DNA from 2 places in the Shewanella sp. MF05956 genome. Region 1 is predicted to be linked to the other one. Evidence: predicted binding sites of a transcription regulator. Region 1 holds the regulator's gene; the other holds the start of a gene.
The links. Region 1 encodes LexA, which represses DNA repair genes until DNA is damaged. Its sites were predicted from a motif close to TACTGTATNNNNATACAGTA; they were not measured.
Positions count from the first base shown of each region.

Region 2: the regulator LexA is predicted to act here: its motif matches at 9,280-9,299, upstream of dinG (ATP-dependent DNA helicase DinG).

Region 1 is NZ_JCAYNV010000009.1:30,383-42,883, reverse strand. It holds gene AC19MX_RS11265 (hypothetical protein) at 1-185, opposite strand, end outside; gene AC19MX_RS11260 (hypothetical protein) at 185-445, opposite strand; gene AC19MX_RS11255 (VOC family protein) at 546-1,325, opposite strand; gene mtr (tryptophan permease) at 1,446-2,702, opposite strand; gene plsB (glycerol-3-phosphate 1-O-acyltransferase PlsB) at 2,702-5,125, opposite strand; gene lexA (transcriptional repressor LexA) at 5,390-6,004, shown strand; gene AC19MX_RS11235 (cell division inhibitor SulA) at 6,001-6,507, shown strand; gene coxB (cytochrome c oxidase subunit II) at 6,900-8,933, shown strand; gene ctaD (cytochrome c oxidase subunit I) at 8,944-10,539, shown strand; gene AC19MX_RS11220 (cytochrome c oxidase assembly protein) at 10,541-11,104, shown strand; gene AC19MX_RS11215 (cytochrome c oxidase subunit 3) at 11,101-11,976, shown strand; gene AC19MX_RS11210 (DUF2909 domain-containing protein) at 11,988-12,206, opposite strand; gene AC19MX_RS11205 (SURF1 family protein) at 12,154-12,501, shown strand, end outside.
Region 2 is NZ_JCAYNV010000006.1:215,446-227,946, reverse strand. It holds gene AC19MX_RS08975 (OmcA/MtrC family decaheme c-type cytochrome) at 1-579, opposite strand, end outside; gene AC19MX_RS08970 (OmcA/MtrC family decaheme c-type cytochrome) at 861-3,023, opposite strand; RNA gene ffs (signal recognition particle sRNA small type) at 3,501-3,598, shown strand; gene AC19MX_RS08960 (late competence development ComFB family protein) at 3,699-4,001, opposite strand; gene AC19MX_RS08955 (histone deacetylase family protein) at 4,086-5,012, opposite strand; gene AC19MX_RS08950 (DUF2057 domain-containing protein) at 5,013-5,723, opposite strand; gene AC19MX_RS08945 (primosomal replication protein) at 5,733-6,395, opposite strand; gene AC19MX_RS08940 (TSUP family transporter) at 6,392-7,165, opposite strand; gene dinG (ATP-dependent DNA helicase DinG) at 7,174-9,249, opposite strand; gene AC19MX_RS08930 (DNA polymerase II) at 9,381-11,765, shown strand; gene AC19MX_RS08925 (TonB-dependent receptor plug domain-containing protein) at 12,424-12,501, shown strand, end outside.

The sequences.
Region 1 (12,501 bases):
GGATCACTGGCTAAAATCGCCATAGGCAGATTGAGTATCATGTAATCTGTATCATTTTTATTATCGTCGGCATTGCCAGCATTGCCTAAACGGTTTGGCGACGTGCCGCTACAAGCCGTTAAGACAAGTAAACTAGACAATATCAGGCTCGATAAGAGGGTCGATTGAACAAGCTGCTTTTTCATTATTGAGTGATCCTTTGTTTTTCACGCGCTAAACTCATCATCTTAAACATTCCCCATGCCATAATCGCGCCACCAATAACCAACATTGCATTAATGATCATTGGGTGAGCTAGCATAGGTAAAAAACCTTCGTCAAAGCCGGCAAATATTCCGTAAAGCCCTAAACCAAACAATAACGTACCGGGAAAATCGATAATGGCCACCATTAGCATACTGCGGTTAATTCGTGCTAATGCTGTTTGTGTTGTTTCTTGAGTCATAAATTCATCCTTGGGTGTACTCCTTGTGTAACACTAATTATTCAGACATCGATTGTTAATTTGAGTTCAAATAATGACGTAAATACAAGATGCTAAATGTTTATGCTGCTGGGTCCAATAGCGAAATAATCGAGAAAAACCCGCCTTGCGGATCATTGAGTACCGAAAAACGTCCCACATTAGGGATGTCGGTAGCGGATACGCACACGGTCGCACCCAAACTTTTTGCTTTAGCGAGCGCGGCATCGCAATCATCAACTGCAAAATAGTTCATCCAATGCGCTGGCGCATCGCCCCATTCTGCCGTCATTTCCATCATGCCGCCAACAGCTTGCTCACCCACATACCATTCGGTGTATTCAAAATCGGCCATATCTGCAAGTTTGGTTTGATAGCCTAACACCTTACTATAAAATGTTTTAGCGGCTGCGGTGTCACGACAGGCTAACTCAACCCAGCATAAGGTATTAGCTTCTTGTGCCCGTTTTATGCCTATATGATCTTGCCCTTGCCACAGTGCAAAACGGCTACCTTCAAGGTCGGTGCATAATGCCATGTGGCCTGCGTCCCCAACCGAATGTGGCCCAGCTATCACTTGTCCGCCAGCTTGTTTAACTAATTCAGCGGTAACATCAACATCATCAACAGCAAAGTAGAGCGTCCAATGTGTGGGCAACGCTTGCATATCCTCTGGCATTGGGTACATCGCGCCAATATCGTCACCTTCAATTTGCAACATAGTGTAATGTCCTTCAGGCATTGGCATATCATCAGCTTCCCAACCAAATAATGCCTGATAAAACGCTTTACCCGCATCCCAATCGTGCGTAGCCAGCTCAATCCAGCATGGCTGTCCTTGTTGATATTGTTGTACTTTCATTATTGTTATCCTGTAGTAGCAATTACTGATAGGTAATAGGTATAAGTTAAGTTGATATCATCCAAAAAGCAAAAAGCCTTCAAACGAAGGCTTTTTTTAAAATGCACTGTGCAAATCAGCTTATTTAAATACCGGCAGAATATCGGCCATGGCCAGTAAGTGACAGGTTGCGGTAATCATGCCAAACAACACAACAATCACAATTAATGGGGTCCCACCCGGCACTTTAAACCCACTTGATTCTGGATACAATTGACGCACTTTATAGGCTAATAAAGCCGGTACAATTACCGCCCAAACGGTAGCGGCTAATGCGGCAAAACCAATGGCAATAATAAAACCATTAGGAAATAATAAGCCCAAAATCGTTGGTGGAATAAAAGTCACTGCAGCGGTTTTAACACGACCTGAACGCGAGTCATCAAAGCCAAATAAATCGGCAAGATAATCGAACAAACCTAAAGTCACCCCTAAAAACGATGACGCTACGGCTAAATTGGCAAATAACGTCAGCATATTGTTAAGCCACTGACTTACCATCGCACCCGATAAAGCCTCAACCAGCACCCCAATGTTGCCACCCTTGGCAATCACATCAGCAAATTGGCTACGCGGAATATTACCCATGGTCGCGATAAGCCAACACACATAGATAATGAGGGCGATGCTAGTGCCAACGACTATCGCTTTGACAATCGTATTAGCATCTTTACCATAGTATTTAACTAAACTCGGTACATTTCCATGGTAGCCAAAACTGGCTAAGCCAAAGGGAATTGCAGCAAATAAATACGGCAAATAACGGCTTTCACCGTCTGGTGACACTAACTTAGTGGTGTCGATTTCAATCAATAAATTACCTATTGCTAAAAAGAAGGTAATCACCATACCGCCGAGCATGATGGTGGTAATACGATCAACCGCTTTAGTACTAATCAATACGATGAACGCTAACACTGCCGCAAACACTAAACCGGCAACACTTTGAGGTAAGGTTACGCCAAGTGCCGACAAGCTATGATTAACAATAGAGCTGCCACCACTGATATAAGCGTAGGTCAAAATGTACAAGACAAATGCAATGGATACGCCGTTAATGACTCGCCAAAATTGGCCTAAGGTTTCACGGGTTAACGTATCGAAACTAGCACCGGGTTCAAAATGTAAGTTAGCTTCTAGCAGCAATAACCCCGACATTAACATGCAAAACCAGACACCTAATAGCATGGCTATTGAATAGCCAAACCACATACCCGCGCCCACAACTGGCAATGAAAACATGCCAGCCCCCACAGTGGTGCCCGCAATAATCATCGCACCGCCCAATAGAGACTTCCCTTGCGGACGGTGCTTTGCCCCATTCATATGGTTGGCCATTAGTGTCCATGCTCCGCGTGCACACTATCAACAATGGTTTGTCTTACTGATGAGCTCAATAACTGGTTTGCATAATCGCGAATTCTAATCACTTCAGACCGATGCTCAACACTGCATAAATAGCCCAGTTCTTTTAGCTTAACGCTTAAGGTGTTATAGAGTTTTTTGTCATAAAACTCTGGCGCTGTGATGCCATGCAATGCACCTAAACGCTGTGCTAATAAGTGACTATCAGTTTCAAGCTCTGAGCGTTCTAAATCTGGCTTTATCGCTAACAAGTTAAAGATAATGGCATAACGCTGTAACGTTTCGCTGATAGTTTCTGCTAACAATAATAATTGCGCAGTGTACCGAGGCGTGACTTCAAAATGTGCTTCGCCACTGAGTAAGCCTTGTTCAACCATAAAGTCCAAAAGGCTGTCGATATGCTGTGGCACATCGTCAATACCCATAAATAATTCAGCTTTTAGCAACGGATAAAAATCCATCACGACGGCATGAATTTTTTCGCGGTCACAAATATCATATTGCACTAAACAACTGGCAATTAACGACGGAATCGCCATGACGTGAATGATATTGTTGCGGTAGTAGCTCATGGTGATAGCAATTTTTTCATCAACAGAAATAATTTCACCAATAGCATCTTTCGTGCTGACAAACTTATTCAGTGATAAACAATGATCAACAATCGATTTACCATTACCTTCTGCAACAGAAGCATAATTTGTATAAGGTACCGTTTTCAGCATCGCTAAATACAAATCTAACTGACGTTCTAACAAGCTGCGCTCTAATGCATTTCGCTCAGAAGCTAGCAAGACTAAACTGGTTAATGTCACTGAACTTGCGGCGGCAGCGCCGTTAATATTAGTCATCACACGGTTAGCCAATAAGTTAACTGATGGCGTAAACCAAGTCGGTTTTTGCTCTGGGTCTTTGGCCACTTCTTCACGCCAATCTGGAGCTTGTTGATTTAAAAAGTTTTGTAGATTAATCGGCTCACCAAAATTCACATAACCTTGGCCAAAATTACCTAACTTACGAATGGCACCAAACACTTGCCACACTGACTCTTTTTGCTTTTTCTTGCCGCTTAACTCTTTATGATAAGTGGCGACTTCCATCACATGGTCATAACCTAAATACACAGGCACAAGCGTTACAGGTCGCTCAATGCCGCGCAATACACTATTAATAGTCATGGCTAACATGCCTGTTTTAGGGGCAAGTAAACGTCCGGTACGAGAACGGCCACCTTCAGTGAAGTATTCAACCGAATAACCTTTAGCAAACAGTTGGTCTAAATATTCACGAAACACAGCAGTGTATAGCTTGTTGCCGTTAAAGCTACGGCGGATAAAGAACGCGCCACCACGACGGAACATCGGGCCTGCTGGCCAAAAGTTTAGGTTAATTCCAGCAGCGATATGCGGTGGCACCATGCCCTGATAATACAAAATATACGACAGTAGTAAGTAATCCATATGGCTGCGATGACACGGCACATACACAATTTCATGACCATCATGGTGTAATTGACGGATTTGTTCAGCGCCTTTGATATTGATACCACTGTATAGCTTGTTCCACAGCCAAGTAAGGAAGCGCTCAGCGATACGGATTAAACTGTCTGAATAGTCCGTGGCAATTTCATCTAAATATTCAATGGCTGTTTCACGGGCTTTTTCAGGTGATACTTTCTTGTTAATGGCTTCTTCTTCAATCGCTTTTTTGATTGAATCCGATTTAAGCAACGAAGCAAAAAACATTTGTCTGTTGGGCAGCTGCGGGCCCGTCATCACTTTACGTTGACGACTGAAATGCACTCGAGCTACACGGGTTAATTTGTGGGCAATACTTTTATCAAATCCATGCTCATCTGCCATATAGCGTAAAGATAATGCATTAGAGAACTGGACAAAGTTATGTCTACCAAGAAACAAAATCATTAGCCATTTGCGTAACCACGTTGGGCTTTCACGCTCAAGCACTGCCGCCTTCATACTGTCGTCTTCTTTACCAGGCGTGCGCCCCCAGTACAAACTCACGGGAACGAGTTGAATATCCAAATCCGGACGTTGACGATGAAGCGCCAATAAACTGGTAAAGCTGTCGATAAACTTTTCACCACTTTCGCGTTTACCAAAGAGTGGCTTACGCCCCTCCAAACACACAATACGTGGCACTTTTAAGCCATCAACGATGAGTGGGTCATATGGACTCGGCATTCCAAAGCCCTCAGTGATTTCGCTTAGCGCAGCGGCATCACTGATTGACTCTGTTTTCATGACATAAACCAATGGTTTATTTGGATCTAAATTAAGATCATCAAAAGGGTCATGCGGGACAACAATGGTTTGAACCATCGATTTCTGTACCCATTTTAATGCACGTAAAAATATTGAATTTGGTTTTGACATAGTTACTTTCGCAATATAAGCCACTGTAATATTGCTGCATAGGATACCAGAAACCACCCTTGATACACTATCTGGCTGTTTTATCTTTACTTTGTGAACAGTCCCTAACTGAACAACTCAATTAAAATATAGAATGAAACTGATATAAAACATACTGATAGGCAACAATGCCGTAACAAAAAACAAAAAACGGTTGGTTAATACTTGCGCGAACAAAAACACTGTATATAATGACAGTCACTGTATAAAAAGACAGGAATCATCATGAGACCGTTAACGCCGCGCCAAGCAGAAATTTTAGACTTAATTAAAAACAATATCGCCGAAACAGGTATGCCACCGACTCGTGCTGAAATTGCGAACCGTCTTGGCTTTAAAAGTGCAAATGCTGCCGAAGAGCATTTAAAAGCACTCGCCAAAAAAGGCTTTATCGAGATCATGCCTGGCACTTCAAGAGGTATCCGCTTACCTCATGAAGAACAACAAGAAACAGGATTGCCGCTGATTGGCCAAGTCGCTGCTGGTGAACCCATTTTAGCGCAAGAGCATGTAGAGCAATATTATCAAGTCGACCCAAACATGTTTAAACCCGCAGCCGATTTTTTACTGCGAGTACGTGGCGACAGCATGAAAGACATTGGCATTTTAGAGGGCGATTTACTTGCCGTTCATAAAATGCAGCAAGCACGTAATGGCCAAGTAGTTGTGGCCCGCGTTGAAGATGACGTCACGGTGAAACGTTTCGAGAAAAAAGGCAATGTTGTCTATCTACATGCCGAAAACGAAGCATACACCCCGATTAAAGTAGACTTAAGTTGCCAAAGCCTCACCATTGAAGGGCTTGCCGTTGGCGTTATCCGTAATGGAGATTGGTTATGAACAAACTAATGGGCACTGCCCCGCGCCACCCAGGTTTATGGGCAGATTCAACAGAAGCAGAATTGTATGGCAACCAAACCATTCAAACATTACAAACCGTCACTCAAGGTGAGTCTGAGTTAGGGCAACTGTGCAGCCAGTTAGCAACCTTAAGCCGACAAGGACGCTGGATAGTGCTCATTAGTCCTCCGCATATTGGTTATAAGCACATGCTGGCAAGTGCTGGTGTAAGAATGGACCGAATCTTACTAGTACACACTAAAGATGAAGTTGAAACGTTATGGGCAATGGAAAAAGCATTAACCAGTGGCACTTCAAGCGCTGTGATTACCTGGACGAGTTCATTAGATGCTCGTGACAGTCGCCGTTTAGAAATTGTCGCCAAAAGTGCACGCGCTTTAGGTGTGGTAATTGAAGATGTGAATACTCACTTACCTGAAAAACATCAAATCGTTAATCCAACAATGCCTTCTGCAACAAGTAATTTTTCAGCATTTCATTAAGTACGAACCCTTCAACACCAAGCCCTGCATCCAATTCAGGGCTTTTTTTTACCTTTTTTCAGCCAATTAGCGAACAAAGTGATCTTGATCAATGTTTAATCTACAAGTAATGTTGTTAACAAGGATGAAACATTTTTTATCTTTTATTTGACGTAATTTGGCAGATAACACCGCCATCGATGGGAATACGTCAATACAATTTGATTAGTTCAGTCGTAGGTACAAGTGTGGTGTTCAGCTAACAATAAAAGCGTAAACTGCCAGTTTACAACCACCAAGTTACTTTGAGGTCATCAAACTTTTTTGGGAACCGAAGAGTTTGCATAGAGCAGAGACTTACTGTGTGACTCTTCTTTGTAGTTGCTATTTGCAATAAGCAGAGGAGAAGTCTTGTGAAGCAATGGTGGTATTGTTTATTGGTTGTGCTGATAGCACTTCCGCTTGGGGCTGCAGAAATGCCCCTCAACATGACTCAAGGCGTAACAGATATCAGTGGTAAGGTTTACGACCTCCACATGACCATTTTATATATCTGTTGTGCTATTGGGCTAGTGGTGTTTGGGATCATGATTTACTCAATGATCTATCACCGCAAATCTAAAGGCGCTGTCGCGGCCAATTTTCACGAAAGTACTAAAGTGGAAATAGCCTGGACAGTCATTCCGTTTATCATCTTAATTGCTATGGCAATTCCTGCTACTAAAACCCTGATTGCAATGGAAGACTCCAGCGATGCGGATCTGACCATAAAAATTACGGGGTCGCAATGGAAATGGCACTACAGCTATTTCGATAAAGACATAGAATTTTACAGCACACTCTCAACTCCAAGAGAACAAATTGATGGTGATCAAACCAAAGGTGAAAACTATCTACTCGAGGTAGATAAGCCTCTGGTATTACCGATTAATCGCAAAGTGCGTTTTTTAATGACCTCAGATGATGTAATCCATTCTTGGTGGGTACCGGCATTTGCCGTTAAAAAAGATGCTAATCCCGGTTTTATTAACGAAGCCTGGACGCGTATTGATAAACCCGGGATCTACCGTGGTCAATGTGCTGAACTTTGCGGAAAAGATCATGGTTTTATGCCCATAGTGGTCAATGCGCTTTCTGAAGCAGATTTTGATAATTGGCTGATTGAGCAAAAGCAAATGGCTAAAACCGAAGCCGCAGCAGCTGCGGCCTCGATGTCGCAAACCTTATCTCTTGCCGATTTAAGCAAACAAGGTGAACAAGTGTACCTTGCTCGCTGCGCAGCCTGTCACCAACCCAATGGCGCGGGTCTTCCTGGCGTATTTCCATCGTTAATCGGTAGTCCGATTATTAAAGGCCCTGTTGAAGATCACCTTAATATTGTGATCAACGGTAAGCCCGGCACAGCGATGCAAGCCTTTGCTAAGCAGCTATCTGCTCAAGAAATTGCCGCAGTCATAACCTATGAGCGCAATACATGGGGTAATAACAGTGGCGATGCAGTGCAAGCAGCAGACGTAGGTAAATTTTCAAGTAATGGTACCGCAGCACCTAATGCAGCGGCAGCAAAAGCCAACACAGCAACAGCTATGGTTGATAATACTGCTGATACGCTAGCCGAAACAGTCAACCAAGCTGCTGAAGCCGTTGCAAAAGCCGTGGCGCCAGAAGATTTATCTGTACTCACCATGGAACAGCTTATGGCTGAAGGTGAACAAGTCTATGTCGCTACGTGTGCAGCGTGTCACCAACCTACTGGCGCAGGCATACCTGGCGCATTCCCCTCACTCATTGGCAGCCCAATAATAACTGGACCAGTAAGCGGGCATATCGAGATGGTTATGCACGGCAAACCAGGCACAGCAATGCAGGCTTTCAGTGCTCAACTTAGCCTACAGCAAATTGCCGCTGTGATTACTTATGAGCGTAATGCATGGGGAAATAACTCAGGTGATGCAGTTCAAGCTGCGGATGTGGGTAATTTTTCTAGTAACAGTGCAGCTTCACCAAAGCCCGCAGCACAAGCAATAGATACAGCTACCGCTGTCGTTGATACTGTTGCAGACGCGGTAACCGATGCGGCTAATCAAGCAGCCGAAGCCGTTGGCAAAGTCGTCACACCAGAAGCATCACCCACACTCACCATGGAACAGCTTATGGCTGAAGGTGAACAAGTCTATGCCGCTACGTGTGCAGCGTGTCACCAACCTACTGGCACAGGAATACCAGGCGCATTCCCCTCACTGATTGGCAGCCCAGTAATAACAGGGCCAGTAAGCGGGCATATCGAAATAGTGATGCATGGCAAACCCGGCACGGCAATGCAGGCATTCAGTAGTCAGCTCAGCCCACAAAAAATGGCTGCGGTGATTACGTATGAGCGCAATGCGTGGGGCAATAATTCTGGCGAGGCAGTTCAACCTGCCGATGTCGCTAGTCATGGACAGTAGGGGAAAACCAATGAGCACAACAACGCACGATACAATCGGCACTGCGCATGATGAGCATCATCACGGTGCCCCTAAAGGGCTAATGCGCTGGATACTGACCACCAATCATAAAGACATTGGATCTTTGTATTTATGGTTTAGTTTCATCATGTTTTTAACGGGTGGCGCAATGGCAATGGTCATCCGCGCAGAACTCTTCCAACCGGGTTTACAGCTAGTTGAACCAAACTTTTTTAATCAAATGACCACAGTTCATGGTCTGATTATGGTGTTTGGCGCGGTAATGCCAGCCTTTACCGGGTTAGCAAACTGGCTAATACCTATGATGATCGGCGCGCCAGATATGGCGCTGCCGCGCATGAATAACTGGAGTTTTTGGATTTTACCTTTTGCTTTCACCATGTTGCTGGGTTCGTTATTTATGGAAGGCGGCGGGCCTAATTTCGGCTGGACATTCTACGCACCGTTATCGACGACTTACAGTCCAGACTCTACTGCATTGTTTGTTTTTTCCATCCATATTATGGGGATAAGCTCAATTATGGGTGCGATTAACGTAGTGGTCACCATTGTGAATATGCGCGCGCCTGGCATGACATGGATGAAGTTACCGCTATTTGTATGGACCTGGTTAATTACCGCATTTTTATTGATTGCAGTAATGCCGGTACTTGCCGGTGCGGTAACGATGGTACTAACCGACAAGTTTTTTGGCACTAGCTTTTTTGATGCTGCAGGTGGCGGCGACCCAGTAATGTTCCAGCATATCTTCTGGTTCTTTGGTCATCCAGAAGTGTACATCATGATTTTACCGTCTTTTGGTATTATTTCGGCGATTGTCCCAACCTTCAGCCGCAAGCCACTGTTTGGATATTCCTCCATGGTGTATGCAACCGCAAGTATTGCTGTTCTGTCGTTTTTGGTTTGGGCACACCATATGTTTACCACGGGTATGCCGGTGTTTGCAGAACTGTTCTTTATGTACTGCACCATGCTCATTGCCGTACCAACTGGGGTGAAAGTGTTTAACTGGGTTGCCACTATGTGGCGAGGCTCAATGACGTTTGAAACCCCCATGCTATTTGCTGTCGCCTTTATTATTCTCTTTACCATTGGTGGATTCTCCGGGCTAATGCTTGCCATTACCCCTGCGGATTTCCAATACCATGACACCTATTTTGTTGTAGCTCACTTCCATTATGTATTGGTTACAGGTGCCATCTTCTCCATTATGGCGGCGGCATATTATTGGCTGCCCAAATGGACCGGTAATATGTACAACGAAACCTTAGGGAAATGGCACTTTTGGTGTTCAGTGATCTCGGTCAACGTACTGTTTTTCCCGATGCATTTCTTAGGCCTAGCGGGTATGCCACGCAGGATCCCAGACTATGCAATCCAGTTTGCCGACGTTAACCAAATTGTTTCCATTGGTGGATTTGCCTTTGGACTATCGCAGTTAATATTTCTGGCGGTTGTACTCAAGTGTATTAAAGGTGGCAAACCTGCAGGTGACAATCCTTGGCAAGCAGCTGATGGCTTAGAATGGTCGATCCCAAGCCCTGCTCCTTATCATTCATTTACCACTCCACCGGAGATTAAATGATATGAACCCAACACCAAAATCAAACCGTAAATTACTCACCATGCTTATATTAGGCTCTGTCGGTATGTTTGGGTTTGGTTTTGCATTGGTACCGCTATATGACGTGCTGTGCGACACCTTAGGGATTAACGGAAAACCCCAAAATAGTGCCAGCAGTTATGACGCGGTGGTTGTTGATAAAAAGCGCACAATCACCATCGAATTTGTGACTCAAGTGCAATCGGGTATGCCATGGGAATTCACCCCAAAAGTGAATCACATTAGTGTGCATCCTGGCGAACTTACTCATGCCAAATTCTTGGTTAAAAACCTCTCTACAAAAAATATTATTGGCCAAGCGATCCCTTCGGTATCGCCAGGTCAAGGCGCAGCATATTTTAATAAGACAGAATGTTTTTGCTTTAACCAACAGCCACTTGCCGCATCAACTAGCGCAGAACTACCCTTGATTTTTTACGTGGACCCAGACTTACCGGCGTCCATTAATACATTGACTCTCTCTTATACCCTTTACGATATCACTGACAAACTCGCGGTATCGGCAAAGCAAGGAGCAGCAAGATGACAACAAAGCATCAAACGTATTACGTCCCAGCTCAAAGTGGCTGGCCTATTATTGGCGCCATTGGCTTATTTTTAATCGCCTTTGGCGCGGGTAACTATATTCAGCAATTAGCCACCGAAAAGACCTCTGGCGGCTACATTTTATTAGCCGGTATCGCTGTGATTATCTTTATGATATTTGGCTGGTTTAAAACCGTCATTGACGAATCAATGGCAGGGTTATATTCACCGCAAATGGACCGGTCGTTTAGACAAGGAATGAGTTGGTTTATTTTCTCTGAAATCATGTTCTTCGGCGCTTTTTTTGGTGCCTTGTTTTACGCGCGGATGATATCGGTACCTTGGTTGGGCGGCGCATCAAATAACGCCATGACTCAAGAAGTATTATGGCCAGCATTTGAAGCCGTATGGCCTTTAATCAAAACCCCTGACGGCACCACCACAGAAGCCATGCCATGGACTGGTTTACCACTTATTAACACGATGATCTTACTGACATCATCTGTAACGCTGCATTTTGCCCATGTCAGTTTAGAAAAAGCTAAGCGCAAGCCACTCATTATTTGGTTGGGCTTAACCGTGATTTTAGGGGCGGTTTTCCTTGGATTACAGGTAGAAGAGTATAGCCACGCTTATCAAGAAATGGGCCTCACGCTCACTTCGGGGGTGTACGGTAATACCTTTTTCTTGCTCACCGGTTTTCACGGTATGCACGTCACCATTGGCACCCTATTTTTGATTATTTTATTGCTCAGAATTATCAAAGGCCATTTTACTCCAGACAAGCATTTCGCTTTTCAAGCAGGCAGTTGGTACTGGCACTTTGTCGATGTGGTGTGGTTATGCCTATTCATCTTTGTGTATGTGTTGTAAAACGCTGAGTATTAATAAGGCCGGGTGTTGGGTTGAATATAACCCAACCCTAAAGCCACCAGCAGGACCAATACAACGGCCACGGAGAATAAAACGCGTCGGCCTAAATATTGACTCATGGGTTGTTCATGCTGACCTTTAACCATAATAAACAATGCTCTACCTAAATTAAAAATTATGAATATAAGCAACGAGACTAAAACTAACTTAACAAGTAATGGGGCTGTCACAGGCAATCCTTTTAGTAGTGTGGGTGTGTCTCGAGTGTTGTTGGTTTTAATTACAGTGAGCGTGTTTTGGATTTTGGTCAAGCTCGGGTTTTGGCAGTTAGCGCGTGCAGAGTATAAAGAGCAATGGCAAGCGACATTGGCCATGCGCCAGCAGCAAGCACCGCTAGATTATCAGCAACTGTTAACATTAATGAACCCTAATACACCGACAGATACAGCTCCTGAAACAGCCTTGCTGACAGGTTATCGTTTATCGGTACAGGCGACACCACTCAAGCAACCCTTGTTACTGTTA
Region 2 (12,501 bases), on a different contig from region 1:
AATGCTTTCGCCTTTTACGTGGCAAGTATTACAGGTGGCATCGCTAACAATATTTTTGGTGTATTTAGCACTATAGCCTTCACCGTCAAAGTCTTCTGTGATTTCAGCTCTGGGTGATGTTGAGACGCCATCAAGGAGTGTTGATGCGCTTGATATGACATTGTAACGTTGTGTGAGCTCTGGATTAAACCCTTCAACATTCACGGTAAAAGTGTATTTGCCGTTGCCTAAATCGGTAAACGTTTTTTCCGAACCTATGTATTGCCATTGGGCTGAATTACCTGCACCGCTAGCACCGGCAGGAATTAACTGAACCACTTTTTTGACTTCTAATGCTGATAATCCTGCGATAGGCAGATCATTTTCATTGGTCGCAAATACAGTGACTGTTGGCTTGTTGTCTTGGTAGGTCACATCGGTAATATCAAGGTTAAGCACTTGAATGGTTACCGCTGGCTCACCACCTGGATTGCCAGGGTTACCTGGTTCGCCGTCACTGCCGCCGCCACAACCTACCAGTGTCATTGATGCTGACATAGCAAGTAATAATGCAATTTTTGTGTGTGTTATATTCATCATCTTTTCCCTGCAAAGGTCATCCATCTAACTTACTGGCAGTATGTTCTGCAATATCTAATTCAGTTAAGTTGATGTTGGAATAAGGTTTCCCAGTACCAAGATTACTTTACAAACAACAAGACGTCTGTAAAGCGAACGCAATTGTGTGATGGTGATCAGGCTATTAATAAAGAGGTATATAAAATACGGACTTAAAGCATATTAATTGTTCGTAATATAAAAAGACCCTAGGCAAAAGCTAGGGTCTTTTAATCATTACGACAGATTATCGTGTATTGGCGTTAAAAGCCGTGGCTTTCATTAATACGTGTTGGTGTGTGACAGGTTGAACACATTTCTGCTGAACGTGTGCGCACATCATCTTCACTCATGCCGTCAGTAATACCGCCATTGGTTTCAATGTGCGACACGGTGGCATCAGTAATGTACTTTTGGTGACAGCTTAAGCATGCACCAGTGTCAGATGACACCCAAACATCAGCACCTGTTTCGGTATCAGCGTATCGCCATACTCTATCTTCTGCACGGCCTAGCGTTATGCCGTCAGTGGTGTGACATGTTTTACAGTCAGTCTTTAACACTGTACCTGATTCAACACCCGCATATTTAAGATAGTGACCTTCAGCACTGTGTGCTTTAAACGCAAAGCTGGTCGATTTTTTACCGCCTGGATAGGTTGCATCAGTTTTTAGCGTTTTATCCGAGGTATGGCAAGTTTGGCAGTTGACGCCATTGTCATAGTGATATACTTCTTGGTTGTGACATCCTTGACAAGTTGTTGTATCGATTATGTTTCGGCGAGATGCCGCGGTTTGGCTAGTATTTACTGCCGCTGCCGCCATGACAAAATGATATGCACTGCTTTTTATTTCAACTTTTCTCACATCATCGGCAGAGCATGCGGTTAACTTCACTTCTGGGCGACCATAGCCGCCATTGTTGTAACACGCGGTTACCGCTGACCAAAGTTCAAACGTTTTACCCACATAGTCAGTGGGTAGCGTGACGTTATTCCACACTAAGGTCCAACTATTGTCTGCGTTTGCAATCCCTTCACTGAGTTTAATACGTCTGTTGCTGTAACTGGCATCGTTATAAGCTGGGTAATCTATGTTGCTGTCCCATGCCATCACGATGCGACTGCCAGTGTCGACAAATTCAGCAGCAATGACATTTGCCGATGCATCGGTAAATTTAACGGTCGTACTAAATTTGCCTTCAGCAGTAACGGTAGTATCGCTAAAGACGACATTCATGGTTTGGGTTTCGTTATAGGCCTTCATCACATCGCCGTGAGCTTCTTTTGCACTGCGAGCGTAACCTTCTTCAATATGACATGAAGTACATTGTGTACTTAAACCAACATGATGTTCAGAGGCTGATTCTGTATGACAAGCAATACAAGCTGTGTCGCTTTTATTGGCGTTAAATAATGCGGCATCTTGAGGGGCATTAGCGCCTTCAACGTGACATGCACTGCAATCAGCAGCAGGTTTTTGTGGATACATCACATTGCCATAATCATGTACACCACCGCCATAACCAATGACTTTATACGGCGCAGCTTCTTCCGTTGTTGCGGTATGTGTTACGCGGTCTTGGCCTTTATGGATAGCGTGGATCATGTAGCCAAAGTCAACACTGTTGCCGGTTTCTGGATCCCCAGATGTAGCCGTGTGGCACGATGCGCAGTTTTCAAGATCAATTCTGCGGCCACCGTGTAATTCAAGACTATCTGGTTGGTGACAGGTATAACAGGCCTCAATTGAAACCACATCTCGTGAGGCGATATCTTCGGTTAACCCAGTAGATGGCTGGAAGTCATAATGTGCATTTGCAGTAATGAGCGGTTGTTTTAACTCAAGGGTAATACGCTGGGTATTATCTTGATTATAGGTAATCGTTAATGGTTCTGTTATTTGGCTAACATTGGTTTGGAATGTGTATTGATACGTCCCGTCTTGATTATCAACAAAGCAAGTATCGCAAGCAGAAGCGGCTTCTACTTCTGCTTGGTATTGAGCTGAGGGGGATATATTGGTTTCGCCATCGGGGATCGTGCTGGTATTCGGCTGTTTTAATACATTAATATAAGACTGCCATTGATAGCCGCGATCGACTTGTGTGTCACCGACCATTTCGGTAACAGGCGTTAATTGTGAAATGCCGAAGCGAAGATCATGATCTTTTGTTAACCCAAGTACAGCTACGCCATTGCCGTTTTTGAGGCTAAAAGTGACGTTGACTTTACCGTCTGTCACCGTTGCATCTGTCATTGTGGCTTTTAGTGTTGATGCGCTGTCAATGCTGACACCGATAATGCCATCTGGGCCATCTTCACCATTGGCACCATCGCTGCCTCCACAGCCTGATAGTGCCAAAGCGATTAGCCCTGCACTTAGCACCGCTTTTGTTACGGGACGAACGGTAATTGTTTTCATCATCTATTCCCTGCATTTTTTAGTTATCGCGCAATTCACTAAGGGTTAACAGTGTGCGGATTTTATTCAATTTTCATATTAGCTAACCTTTGCAAGTTACTCATCGAAATAAGTGTAGAGTTGTGACTAAGATCTGACTATTCCTTTGGGAGTAAATAATGAATGTCATTCACAAGCAGTTAAAACCAAAATTTTGTCCTTAACTTAGCTTAAGTTAATCTTTGCCTAATTGAGAGTAGCGATTGAGAACAACTTTGGCGGGCATAAGCTTGATTACAAATAATTATACAAAGAAATCGAATCAAGGCGTTCACTTAGCGAGTTGATGTAATGCATATTGGTTGAATTTGCATAAGTATTGTGCAACTAAACTAGTGATTACACAGTTATTAAGATTAAGGCTTGATCAAGCCAATAGGTTAGGGGATAATCGCCTCGTTCTGAAAAACAAGCTTTGTTTATCAGAAGTCAATGGTGACCCTAGGGTCCCCCCGCAATGATAACTTGTGAACTCGGCCAGACCCGGAAGGGAGCAACCGCAGCAAGCGACTCGTGTGCCGGGGTGTCGGCTCTAGGGGAACCTCCAAATTTATCCCCACATCATTTTCACTAGTTCATCTATCTTTAATTTGTTGCCTAAAAGGGCAGTAAACTACGCATACCCTCGAATAATTATCTTTAAATTTGCTGTGCCGCTGCTATTTCTGCTTCTTCTTTTAAGCGTTTTTGTAAATTGGCTTTAAGAAATTGACGAGACTTTTCAAGCGCATCGTAAATCTCGGTTTTCATCATGTGCAATTCTTGGTAATTTTCAAAAAAATAGGTATCGACTAAGTGACGGATGTAACGCACGGGTAATTGATTTAGCGTGACGCAACATAAATCGGCCAAGTATTCTTCAGGCAGCTCTTCCATTAAGCCTTCATCTCTCAGTATTTCCATTAATAGAACTTCATAATAGTTACGAATATCTAAGTGCATTATATGCTCCATTGAGACCAGTGTGTTGTCGACGTCTATGTCGAATATATTACGTGTAAGCGTTGGCTACACGAGCTATGTTGATTAGTCGCCTTTGCTTAACCATAACTCATTTGCTGCCACAAGTAGTTGGCTATGTCGATGAGTTAACTCGGCTTCATTACGACTATAGCCTCCACCAATCACAGCTGCAAGCGGGATGTTGTGGCTTTTGGCTATTGATATCACTTGGGTATCTCTTGCTAATATACCTTGGGTCGAAATATTGAAGTATCCTAAATCATCGTCTTGATGAATATCTACCCCAGCATCATAAATAATAAGATCAGGCTGATGCATCCGAATAAGGAAAGGCAGTATTTGTTGGATGTGCTCAATATATTCTTGGTCGCTGCAGCCTTTGTTTAAATCAATATCATGATCTGAGTGCTGCTTGCGTGAGGGGAAGTTTTGCGCACAGTGGATTGAACTGCTAATAATATTGGGATACCGCTGAGCTAATGTCGCTGTGCCATCACCTTGATGTACGTCGCAATCAAATATCAGTACTTTATCTGCTTTACCGCTGTCGATGGCTGATTTTGCCGCAAGAACTAAATCGTTAAAGACACAAAACCCGCTGCCAAAATCATAATGAGCATGATGATATCCGCCGGTTAAATGCACCGCAAAACCATATTCTAATGCTAATTGGCTGCACAATACTGTGCCATTGACGGCATGTAAGGTGCGGGTGACAAGATGTTGGCTCCAAGGAAACCCAATACGTCGTTGCGCTTTATGCTCGAGCAATCCGTTGGTGAATTGATTAACATATTGCGGGCAATGCACAGTGTAAAGTGTTTCGATGTTGATGGGGGCAGGAGTATGCATTGCTGACTCAAGCAGTAATTGTTGCTCAAGTGCATATTCATATAGCAGTTGATATTTTGTGGTTGGAAATCGATGGGTGTGAGGTAACGCCAGCCGAGAATAGCTGGCGTGATACACAAAGGGAATGGCTGTTAACATTTAAAGTTGCTTAATGGCCCAACCCATAAACTCTTTGCGGGTTTTTTCATCGGCTTGTAACCACCAATACTGCAACATTTGCTCAGCTTGTGCTGGGGTTGTTGCTTTGCCAGCGGGTACTTTGGTTGTTACTGACGTTACAGCCGCCACGGGTGCCATATTGGTTGCAACAGCAATGTCTGATTGCACCGGTGCCTGTGTGACAACCGTTTTGCCATCTCCCGTCGCTGAGGCAGACAAGCTCTCAAAGTCTTGTTGTTTATTGGTTTTAAACAAGTTAGTGATAAAGGTTTCTTCTGCAAAATTGGTTTGCTCAACACTATAAGAGACAGAGCCGTTGTCCTGGCGGCTCACTTCGACTTGTGGCGCTTTAGCAAAGGCTTTTGGCTTTTTGATAACATCACCATTAGCCGGTTTTAGGCTGTATTGATAATCACCATCTACCGTTAGCGTAACAATGAACGGTGTGGATTTTACAAATGATTGACTGTCACTGAACGAGTCATCGACCACATCATGATAGCGGATGGCGATTTTATGGGTGCCATTGGCTAATGTTAAGTCGGATTGATGTTTAAACATACTTGTTTCAATTGCTTCGCCATCAAGAGCTAAATATTCAAAAGACATGGGAATAGTTAAATTAGCTGCAAATACTGATGATGAAGTTAAAAATGCTAACAGCGCACTAGTGGTGAATACAGATTTCATTGTTGCTCCTTAACGAGGGTAACTTTGGCGAGGTCGTTCAAATAATTGAATGCGCTCTTCAATATAACTTGTTGCTTGTTTACATTTTCCTAAGCGACGATGCATCAAAAGTATGTCATTTTGCAATTGAATTTTGTCATCACTATGACAGAATTCAAGATTTGCTTCCATTTGTTGTATTTTTTGCTCAATTTTTTTCGCCCAGTTGAGATGTTTGTTCAGTTCGGCATATAGTTGATGACTGTTTTGCATCACATTACTGGCTATCCAACCAAATCCACTGTCTTGCACCGCTTGCTGTTGTTTTTTTGCATAACGCGCCCGATTACTGGCTTTACGTTGTGCTTCGGCTTTTAAATTAATGTCGGTGGTGAGCAAGGCTCTTTTTAGCGCGATAAAGCGGTCTTGTATGCGATCACAACTGAGTTGAATAACAGGACCACTCAGCTTAAGTAATAATTGTTTTTCTAGTTTTTGAATGTCTTGGCGAAGTTGTGAAATACATGGGCTCAGCAAACCACCTTGTTGAGCGAAAAGTTGGCTGTTAAATCGTTCGGTTTGTTGCAAGGTTTGTCGCTGGTTGGGTGCTAAATTTTGGTCATGCATTAGGGCATCTTGCTCAAGTTGAGTCAGTTGCTGCTTTAACATTAAAACCAGTTGTTGGGTATTCATCCCCAAGCACTCCAAGTTAGGTGAATGGCTATCGACAATACCATAACGATAAAAATAGGTTTAATAAAAGGAATGCCAAATCGAATTGCGCTTCGTGCGCCAATATAAGAGCCGGCCATCATGCAAACACCCATCCATAACCCTAGCATCCACTGCACTTGTCCCATTGAGGCAAATATAACTAACGCAGTAACATTACTCACAGAGGTCATCACCCTTGCTAAGCCACAGCTGTGCAACAAAGGGAGTTTGTGAATTGATACTGATGACACGGTCCAAAATGCGCCAATACCCGGCCCGGCAAAGCCATCATAACTGCCGAGTATAAAACCTTGCGAGATTTGTTTGCCAGTAGACGAACGTTCAATGGGGAGGCTGACATTGTTATCACCCATGGCTTTGGGACTGAATAAGGTATAAATGGCAATGCCGATAATTAATAGCGGCAAGATTTTGTCTAGCCAAGTCGGGTCAATGAGGAAAACCAGAATACATCCTGAGACAGAACCTATAAGGGTAGCAAAAAAACTGGCTTTCCATAATGCAGGGTTAAATAATTGCTGTTTATAGAAGGTAAAACTTGAGGTTAACGAGCCAAAACATGCCGCTAACTTATTAGTGCCTAAGGCTAAATGAGGTGGAATGCCTACTGTTAGCAATGCTGGTATCGACAATAAACCACCACCACCCACTATGGCATCAATAAAACCTGCAATAATTCCGATGACCGCTAATACTGCCCAATGGCTAGGGTCTAATAATAAATCCAACTCAATACCTATTCAATAACACGTCTAAAAGGGGGAAGGGCATCAATCAATGATTTGCCATAACGTTTGGTCACTAAGCGGCGGTCTAAAATAGTCACTCGTCCGTAATCTTGCTCTTTACGCAGCAAGCGACCACAACTTTGGACTAATTTACGCGATGCGTCTGGAATTGTCAGCTGTAAAAAGGGATTACCACCTTTTACTTTCACGTATTCCGCATGGGCTTGTTCTACCGGTGATGTTGGTACAGCAAAAGGCAGTTTAGTGATAATTAGGTTGGTTAAATAGTCGCCCGGTAAATCCAGACCTTCTGAGAAACTGCCTGTGCCGAATATAATACTGGGTAAACCATCGTCACAACGCTGCTTATGTTTTTCTAAAATTTGTTGTCTTGGAATTTCACCTTGAACAAATAACTGATCTTTGGCTATTTTGCCCTCGACCAAATCGACCACTTTTTCCATTTGCCAGTAAGATGCAAATAATACGAGTGTGGCCATTTCGCCATCCACTAATGCAACAATGTGCTCAGCAATCTCGGCCGTATAGTTATCATCGGTAGGTTCTGTAACCATTTGTGGAATAAACAACGTGGCGTTATTTTCATAATCAAAGGGCGACAACAAGGCTAAAAAACGTGTGCCATCATTAATGCCTAATCCGACTTGATGAGCAAAATGGTTAAAGTTGTTTAGTGCTCGTAATGTTGCACTGCACAATACAACGCCAGCCGCTTTTTGCCATAGCATAGACTCGAGCATAAAACCGACTTCGATTGGCGATGAGCAAAATAAGTAATCCTGCTGCTTTCCGGTAATCAGTTCTGCCCAGCGTGCCATTGGTGCGCCTTTTTTACTGTCTTCTTTGGCCATCATTTTCCACAGCTTATGCAAATTATCTAAGCGTTGTAAAATAAAGCCTGTTTCAGACAATAACCCTTCAGATTGATGCTTGGGCACTTCACCGTCTTTTATTGCCTCACTTAGCACCGACACCACTTTATTAAACTGTTTAACAGCAGCGCCAGAGGCCGTGGCTAAGTTTTCTGCCTGAATTAATAGCGCTTGTGGTAATTGCCCGTGCTCAAAGCGCAGTCGGCTTTCTGGGTTGGCAAATAATTGCGGTTGGGTATCGCAATAATGCGCGACTTGAGTTAATAAGTTGGTTAAATCGGTTGTGTGATCAAGCATGGCTTGCACAGGAGCAATAATGTTATTTGTTTTAAGCTGATTTTGCAGCTTAGAGCAGGTTTTAGAGGCTTTTTCTAACCAATCACAAGCCCCGCGTAACGTGGCTTGCGCGCTGGAGAAATCTCTTGCCACAATCGGTAAATGGTGTGCCTCATCGATAACATAAAACATGTCTTCTGGATCAGGTAAAATAACTCCGCCACCTAATTCTAAGTCAGCAAAAAGCAAACTGTGGTTAGCAATAAGCACATCCCAGGTATCAACATCTTCACGTGCTTTATGAAATGGACAGTTGTGATGTGCTGATACTTGTCGATGACAACTGTGCTTGTCACAACATATTTGCTGCCATAAAAAATCTGGGATGGGATGTTGCAGGGTGTCAATTTCACCGTTCCAACGTTTTTGATGGAAATCTTGATGCAGTTTTTGCAGTTCGTTTATTTGGCTTTGATCTGGCTTTGTTTGCCACATGGCCATTTGTGAGCTGTCTTGATTGCCTATCATGGCTTCAAGTTTGGCCAAGCACACGTAACGTTGCCGACCTTTAACTAGACCAAATTTAAAGTCAACGCCAGATTGTTGTAAAAAAAACGGCAAATCTTTGTGGAGTAACTGTTCTTGTAATGCAACCGTTGCAGTGGCAATACAGACCTTTTTCTTACTGGCTAATGCTAATGGAATGGTGCCAAGAATATACGACAGTGACTTACCAATCCCGGTACCCGCTTCAACCACAATAATCCGCCGATCTTTGTCATACTCTCCCGCTAAGGTTTTTGAGATTTCAGCTACCATGTAGTTTTGTTCGCGACGAGAACGAAATTGCGGCATAGCATTAGCAATTTCTTTATAAATGGTGCGAATTTGACTTTTTATCGTATCCGGTAGCATAGAAGTATGATTTCTGCGTGGTCTGAATTATGCTGTACATAATAACAGTGAATTAGCATGCTACGAAGTAATAAATAACATTGAAACATTTACAGCCGCAATTAAAACATTCCACCCATGCTCGTCAAAGCATGTCTGCATTGCCGCGAGTGAAGGGCAGAGTATTGACTCGCCATGCGATATATCGTCAGGGTCAGCTGGTGTTGCAATATTATTTAAAAACCGCAAATGGGCCAATTTTAGTTGAGTTGCATCACAGTGAGGTGATTTGTTTTTGTCGTCAGCAAGATGTGAATGTGTTAACTCACAAAGTCGATTTTACGCTCAAGGCGGAGTCTATTGGGTTAACCAGTTTTGCGCATGAACCCGTCTGTGCCCTGTATTTAAAATCTAACAGCCAATTAAAAGGGCTGACTAGGGTGGCTAATGATGTCGGCATTACGCTATTTGAAGCCGATATTAGACCCGAGCAGCGTTATTTAATCGAGCGCTTTATTGCCCTTGATATTGAATGTGTGGGGGAGTATCACAGTACAAATCACGATACCTTATTGCCATTAATGTCACTGGAACGGGCTCGAAAACCCGTAGCTGAACCAACCGATGTTGAGATTAGTTTATCAGTAATATCGTTAGATTTTGAATGCAGCTTTGATGGCGAACTCTATTCAGTTGGGTTATATGGCGAGCAATACCAATGTGTGTTTATGGTTGGCGAACCACAAAATGATAGCCATGATTTTATTGTTTGGGTAAACGATGAGGTCGAACTTATCCATCATCTTATTGCCTGGTTTGAGCAATACGACCCTGACATTATTATTGGTTGGGCAGTGGTCACTTTTGATTTAGCTTTATTATATCGTCGCTGCATTGTACATCATATCCCATTATTAATAGGCCGAGGTGGCACAGAATTAAGCTGGAAGGTCGCGGATAAATTTAGGCCCGAAACACTCTCGTTACCCGGGCGCGTGGTGCTTGACGGCATTGATTGGTTAAAAGCGGCATTTTATCAATTTGATAGTTTTTCATTAGAGTTTGTATCAAGAAATCTGCTCGATGAAGGTAAGGCTATTGAACATGTCGAGAATCGCGGCCAAGAAATTACCACGTTATTTCACACCGATAAAAATGCGCTAGCATTTTATAACATCACCGACAGCCGATTAGTATGGGATATTTTTGAAAAAACCCAGTTGATTGACTTTGCGATTGAACGAGCAAAATTAACAGGTTTAGAGTTTGGCCGTGTCGGTGCCTCGATTGCTGCATTTTATCATTTATATTTACCTCACTTACATCGCAATGGATTTGTTGCTCCAGCACATCCTGCCAGTCAAGGGCTTGAAAGCCCCGGCGGTTATGTCATGTCATCTATCCCTGGTCATTACAAAGACGTATTAGTTCTAGATTTTAAAAGTTTGTACCCATCGATAATTCGGACTTTTTTAATTGACCCCAAAGGATTAGTGGAAGGCTTACGCTTGGCCGAACAAGGTGATAATACTTCAACCGTGCCAGGTTATTTAGGTGCACATTTTGCGCGAGATAACGCAATTTTACCTGGTTTAGTTGCCAGCCTAGCAGCGCAAAGAGAAATGGCAAAAATAGAAAAAAATGCGCCGTTATCGCAAGCGATAAAAATTATCATGAACTCTTTATACGGTGTATTAGGCTCAAAAGGGTGTGTATTCCATGATGCGAAGTTAGCCAGTTCAATTACCATGCGCGGTCATCAAATTATGAAATTGACCAAGCAATGGATAGAAGAATCAGGTTATCAAGTTATCTATGGCGATACCGACTCCACTTTTGTTTGGCTTGGCGAAAATCATGGGATTAAAGACATTAATGCCTTGGGGTTGCAACTCGCAACCAGCATAACAACACGCTGGCGTGATTGGTGTGAGACTGAATATCAATTAGACAGTTTTCTAGAGTTAGAATTTGAAACTCACTTTGATCAATTCATTATGCCGACGTTAAGAGGGTCTGATGAAGGCAGTAAAAAACGCTATGTCGGTGCTTCATTAGGGGCGGACAGTAAGCTTAAATTGACGTTCAAAGGCATGGAGCAGGTGAGAAGTGATTGGAGCCCTATCGCCCGTAAGATGCAATTTGACTTATACGAGATGTTTTTCAACGGTGAGGATGTTATCGATTACCTTCGTCAAGAGTTAGACGCGCTAAAAAAAGGTGAAAGAGACTCTGAGCTCATCTTTAAAAAACGTTTACGTCGTCATGCTGAAGACTACACTGCAAAATCATCTCCCCATGTCAAAGCGGCAAAACAATTGGCACAAATACAGGGTACATCTAAAGCAACAAGGAGAGGGCATCAAATCAGGTATTGGATGACGACAACAGGCGCTCAACCTGTCGAAGCAGAACCCAATAATATTGATTACGAATATTACATTAGTAAACAAATACAGCCGATTGCTGAACCTATTTTACAGTTGTGTGGGCAACGATTTGATGCGCTAGTCAATGATCAACTCTCGCTAATTTAAAACTTAATAATGTCGAAACTGGTAATATGGCATTGTACCCTCGTCACACTTTCCTATCGCAAACATTGTGCGATTTTATGTTTACCCCAAAGCGACATGCATACTCTATATGTAAATATGCAAAATCAATACCGCAGCATTATCTATACTTATATTGAGTCGAACAAACCATCATCAAGGTCAATTATTCACCTAAATACCGACCGAAAAAGTACCTCAATCTCCTTTTTTTTGTATCTTAAATGTAATTGTTAACAACTTATCGACAAACCCTATTGTTATAAATGTTAAATTTTCATTGCTTGCAACACCATTCGAAAATCAGCCCTAGCATAAAAAATCAGTCTGCAAAACAGGATGTTAAGTTTTTTATTTTTAAGTTCCCTAATTTATCAAAATAAAACAAAAGTTCTATAAACCTATGCTTTTAAATGTTTTTATTTTTTAGTGTCCATTTTAGTTAACAGGAATGGAGATCACATTTGATTAACTTTTGCGCTTACGGCACTTCAATTGTTGATTAGTTGTATCAAATGTGATTTTATTGCATACGTAAATGAGTGGTTGTGATGATTTTTGTTACATCCCCTCATAGAACTAACACCTAAAAAGGTAGTTAGTATTATAAGAAAGATATAAAAGTCCAGGGAGATAGACAATGCATAAGAATATTCTAGCTAAATCGGTGCGTTTAGCACTGATCGGTGGTGCTGCAGCGGCAGCGTTAAGTGTACCT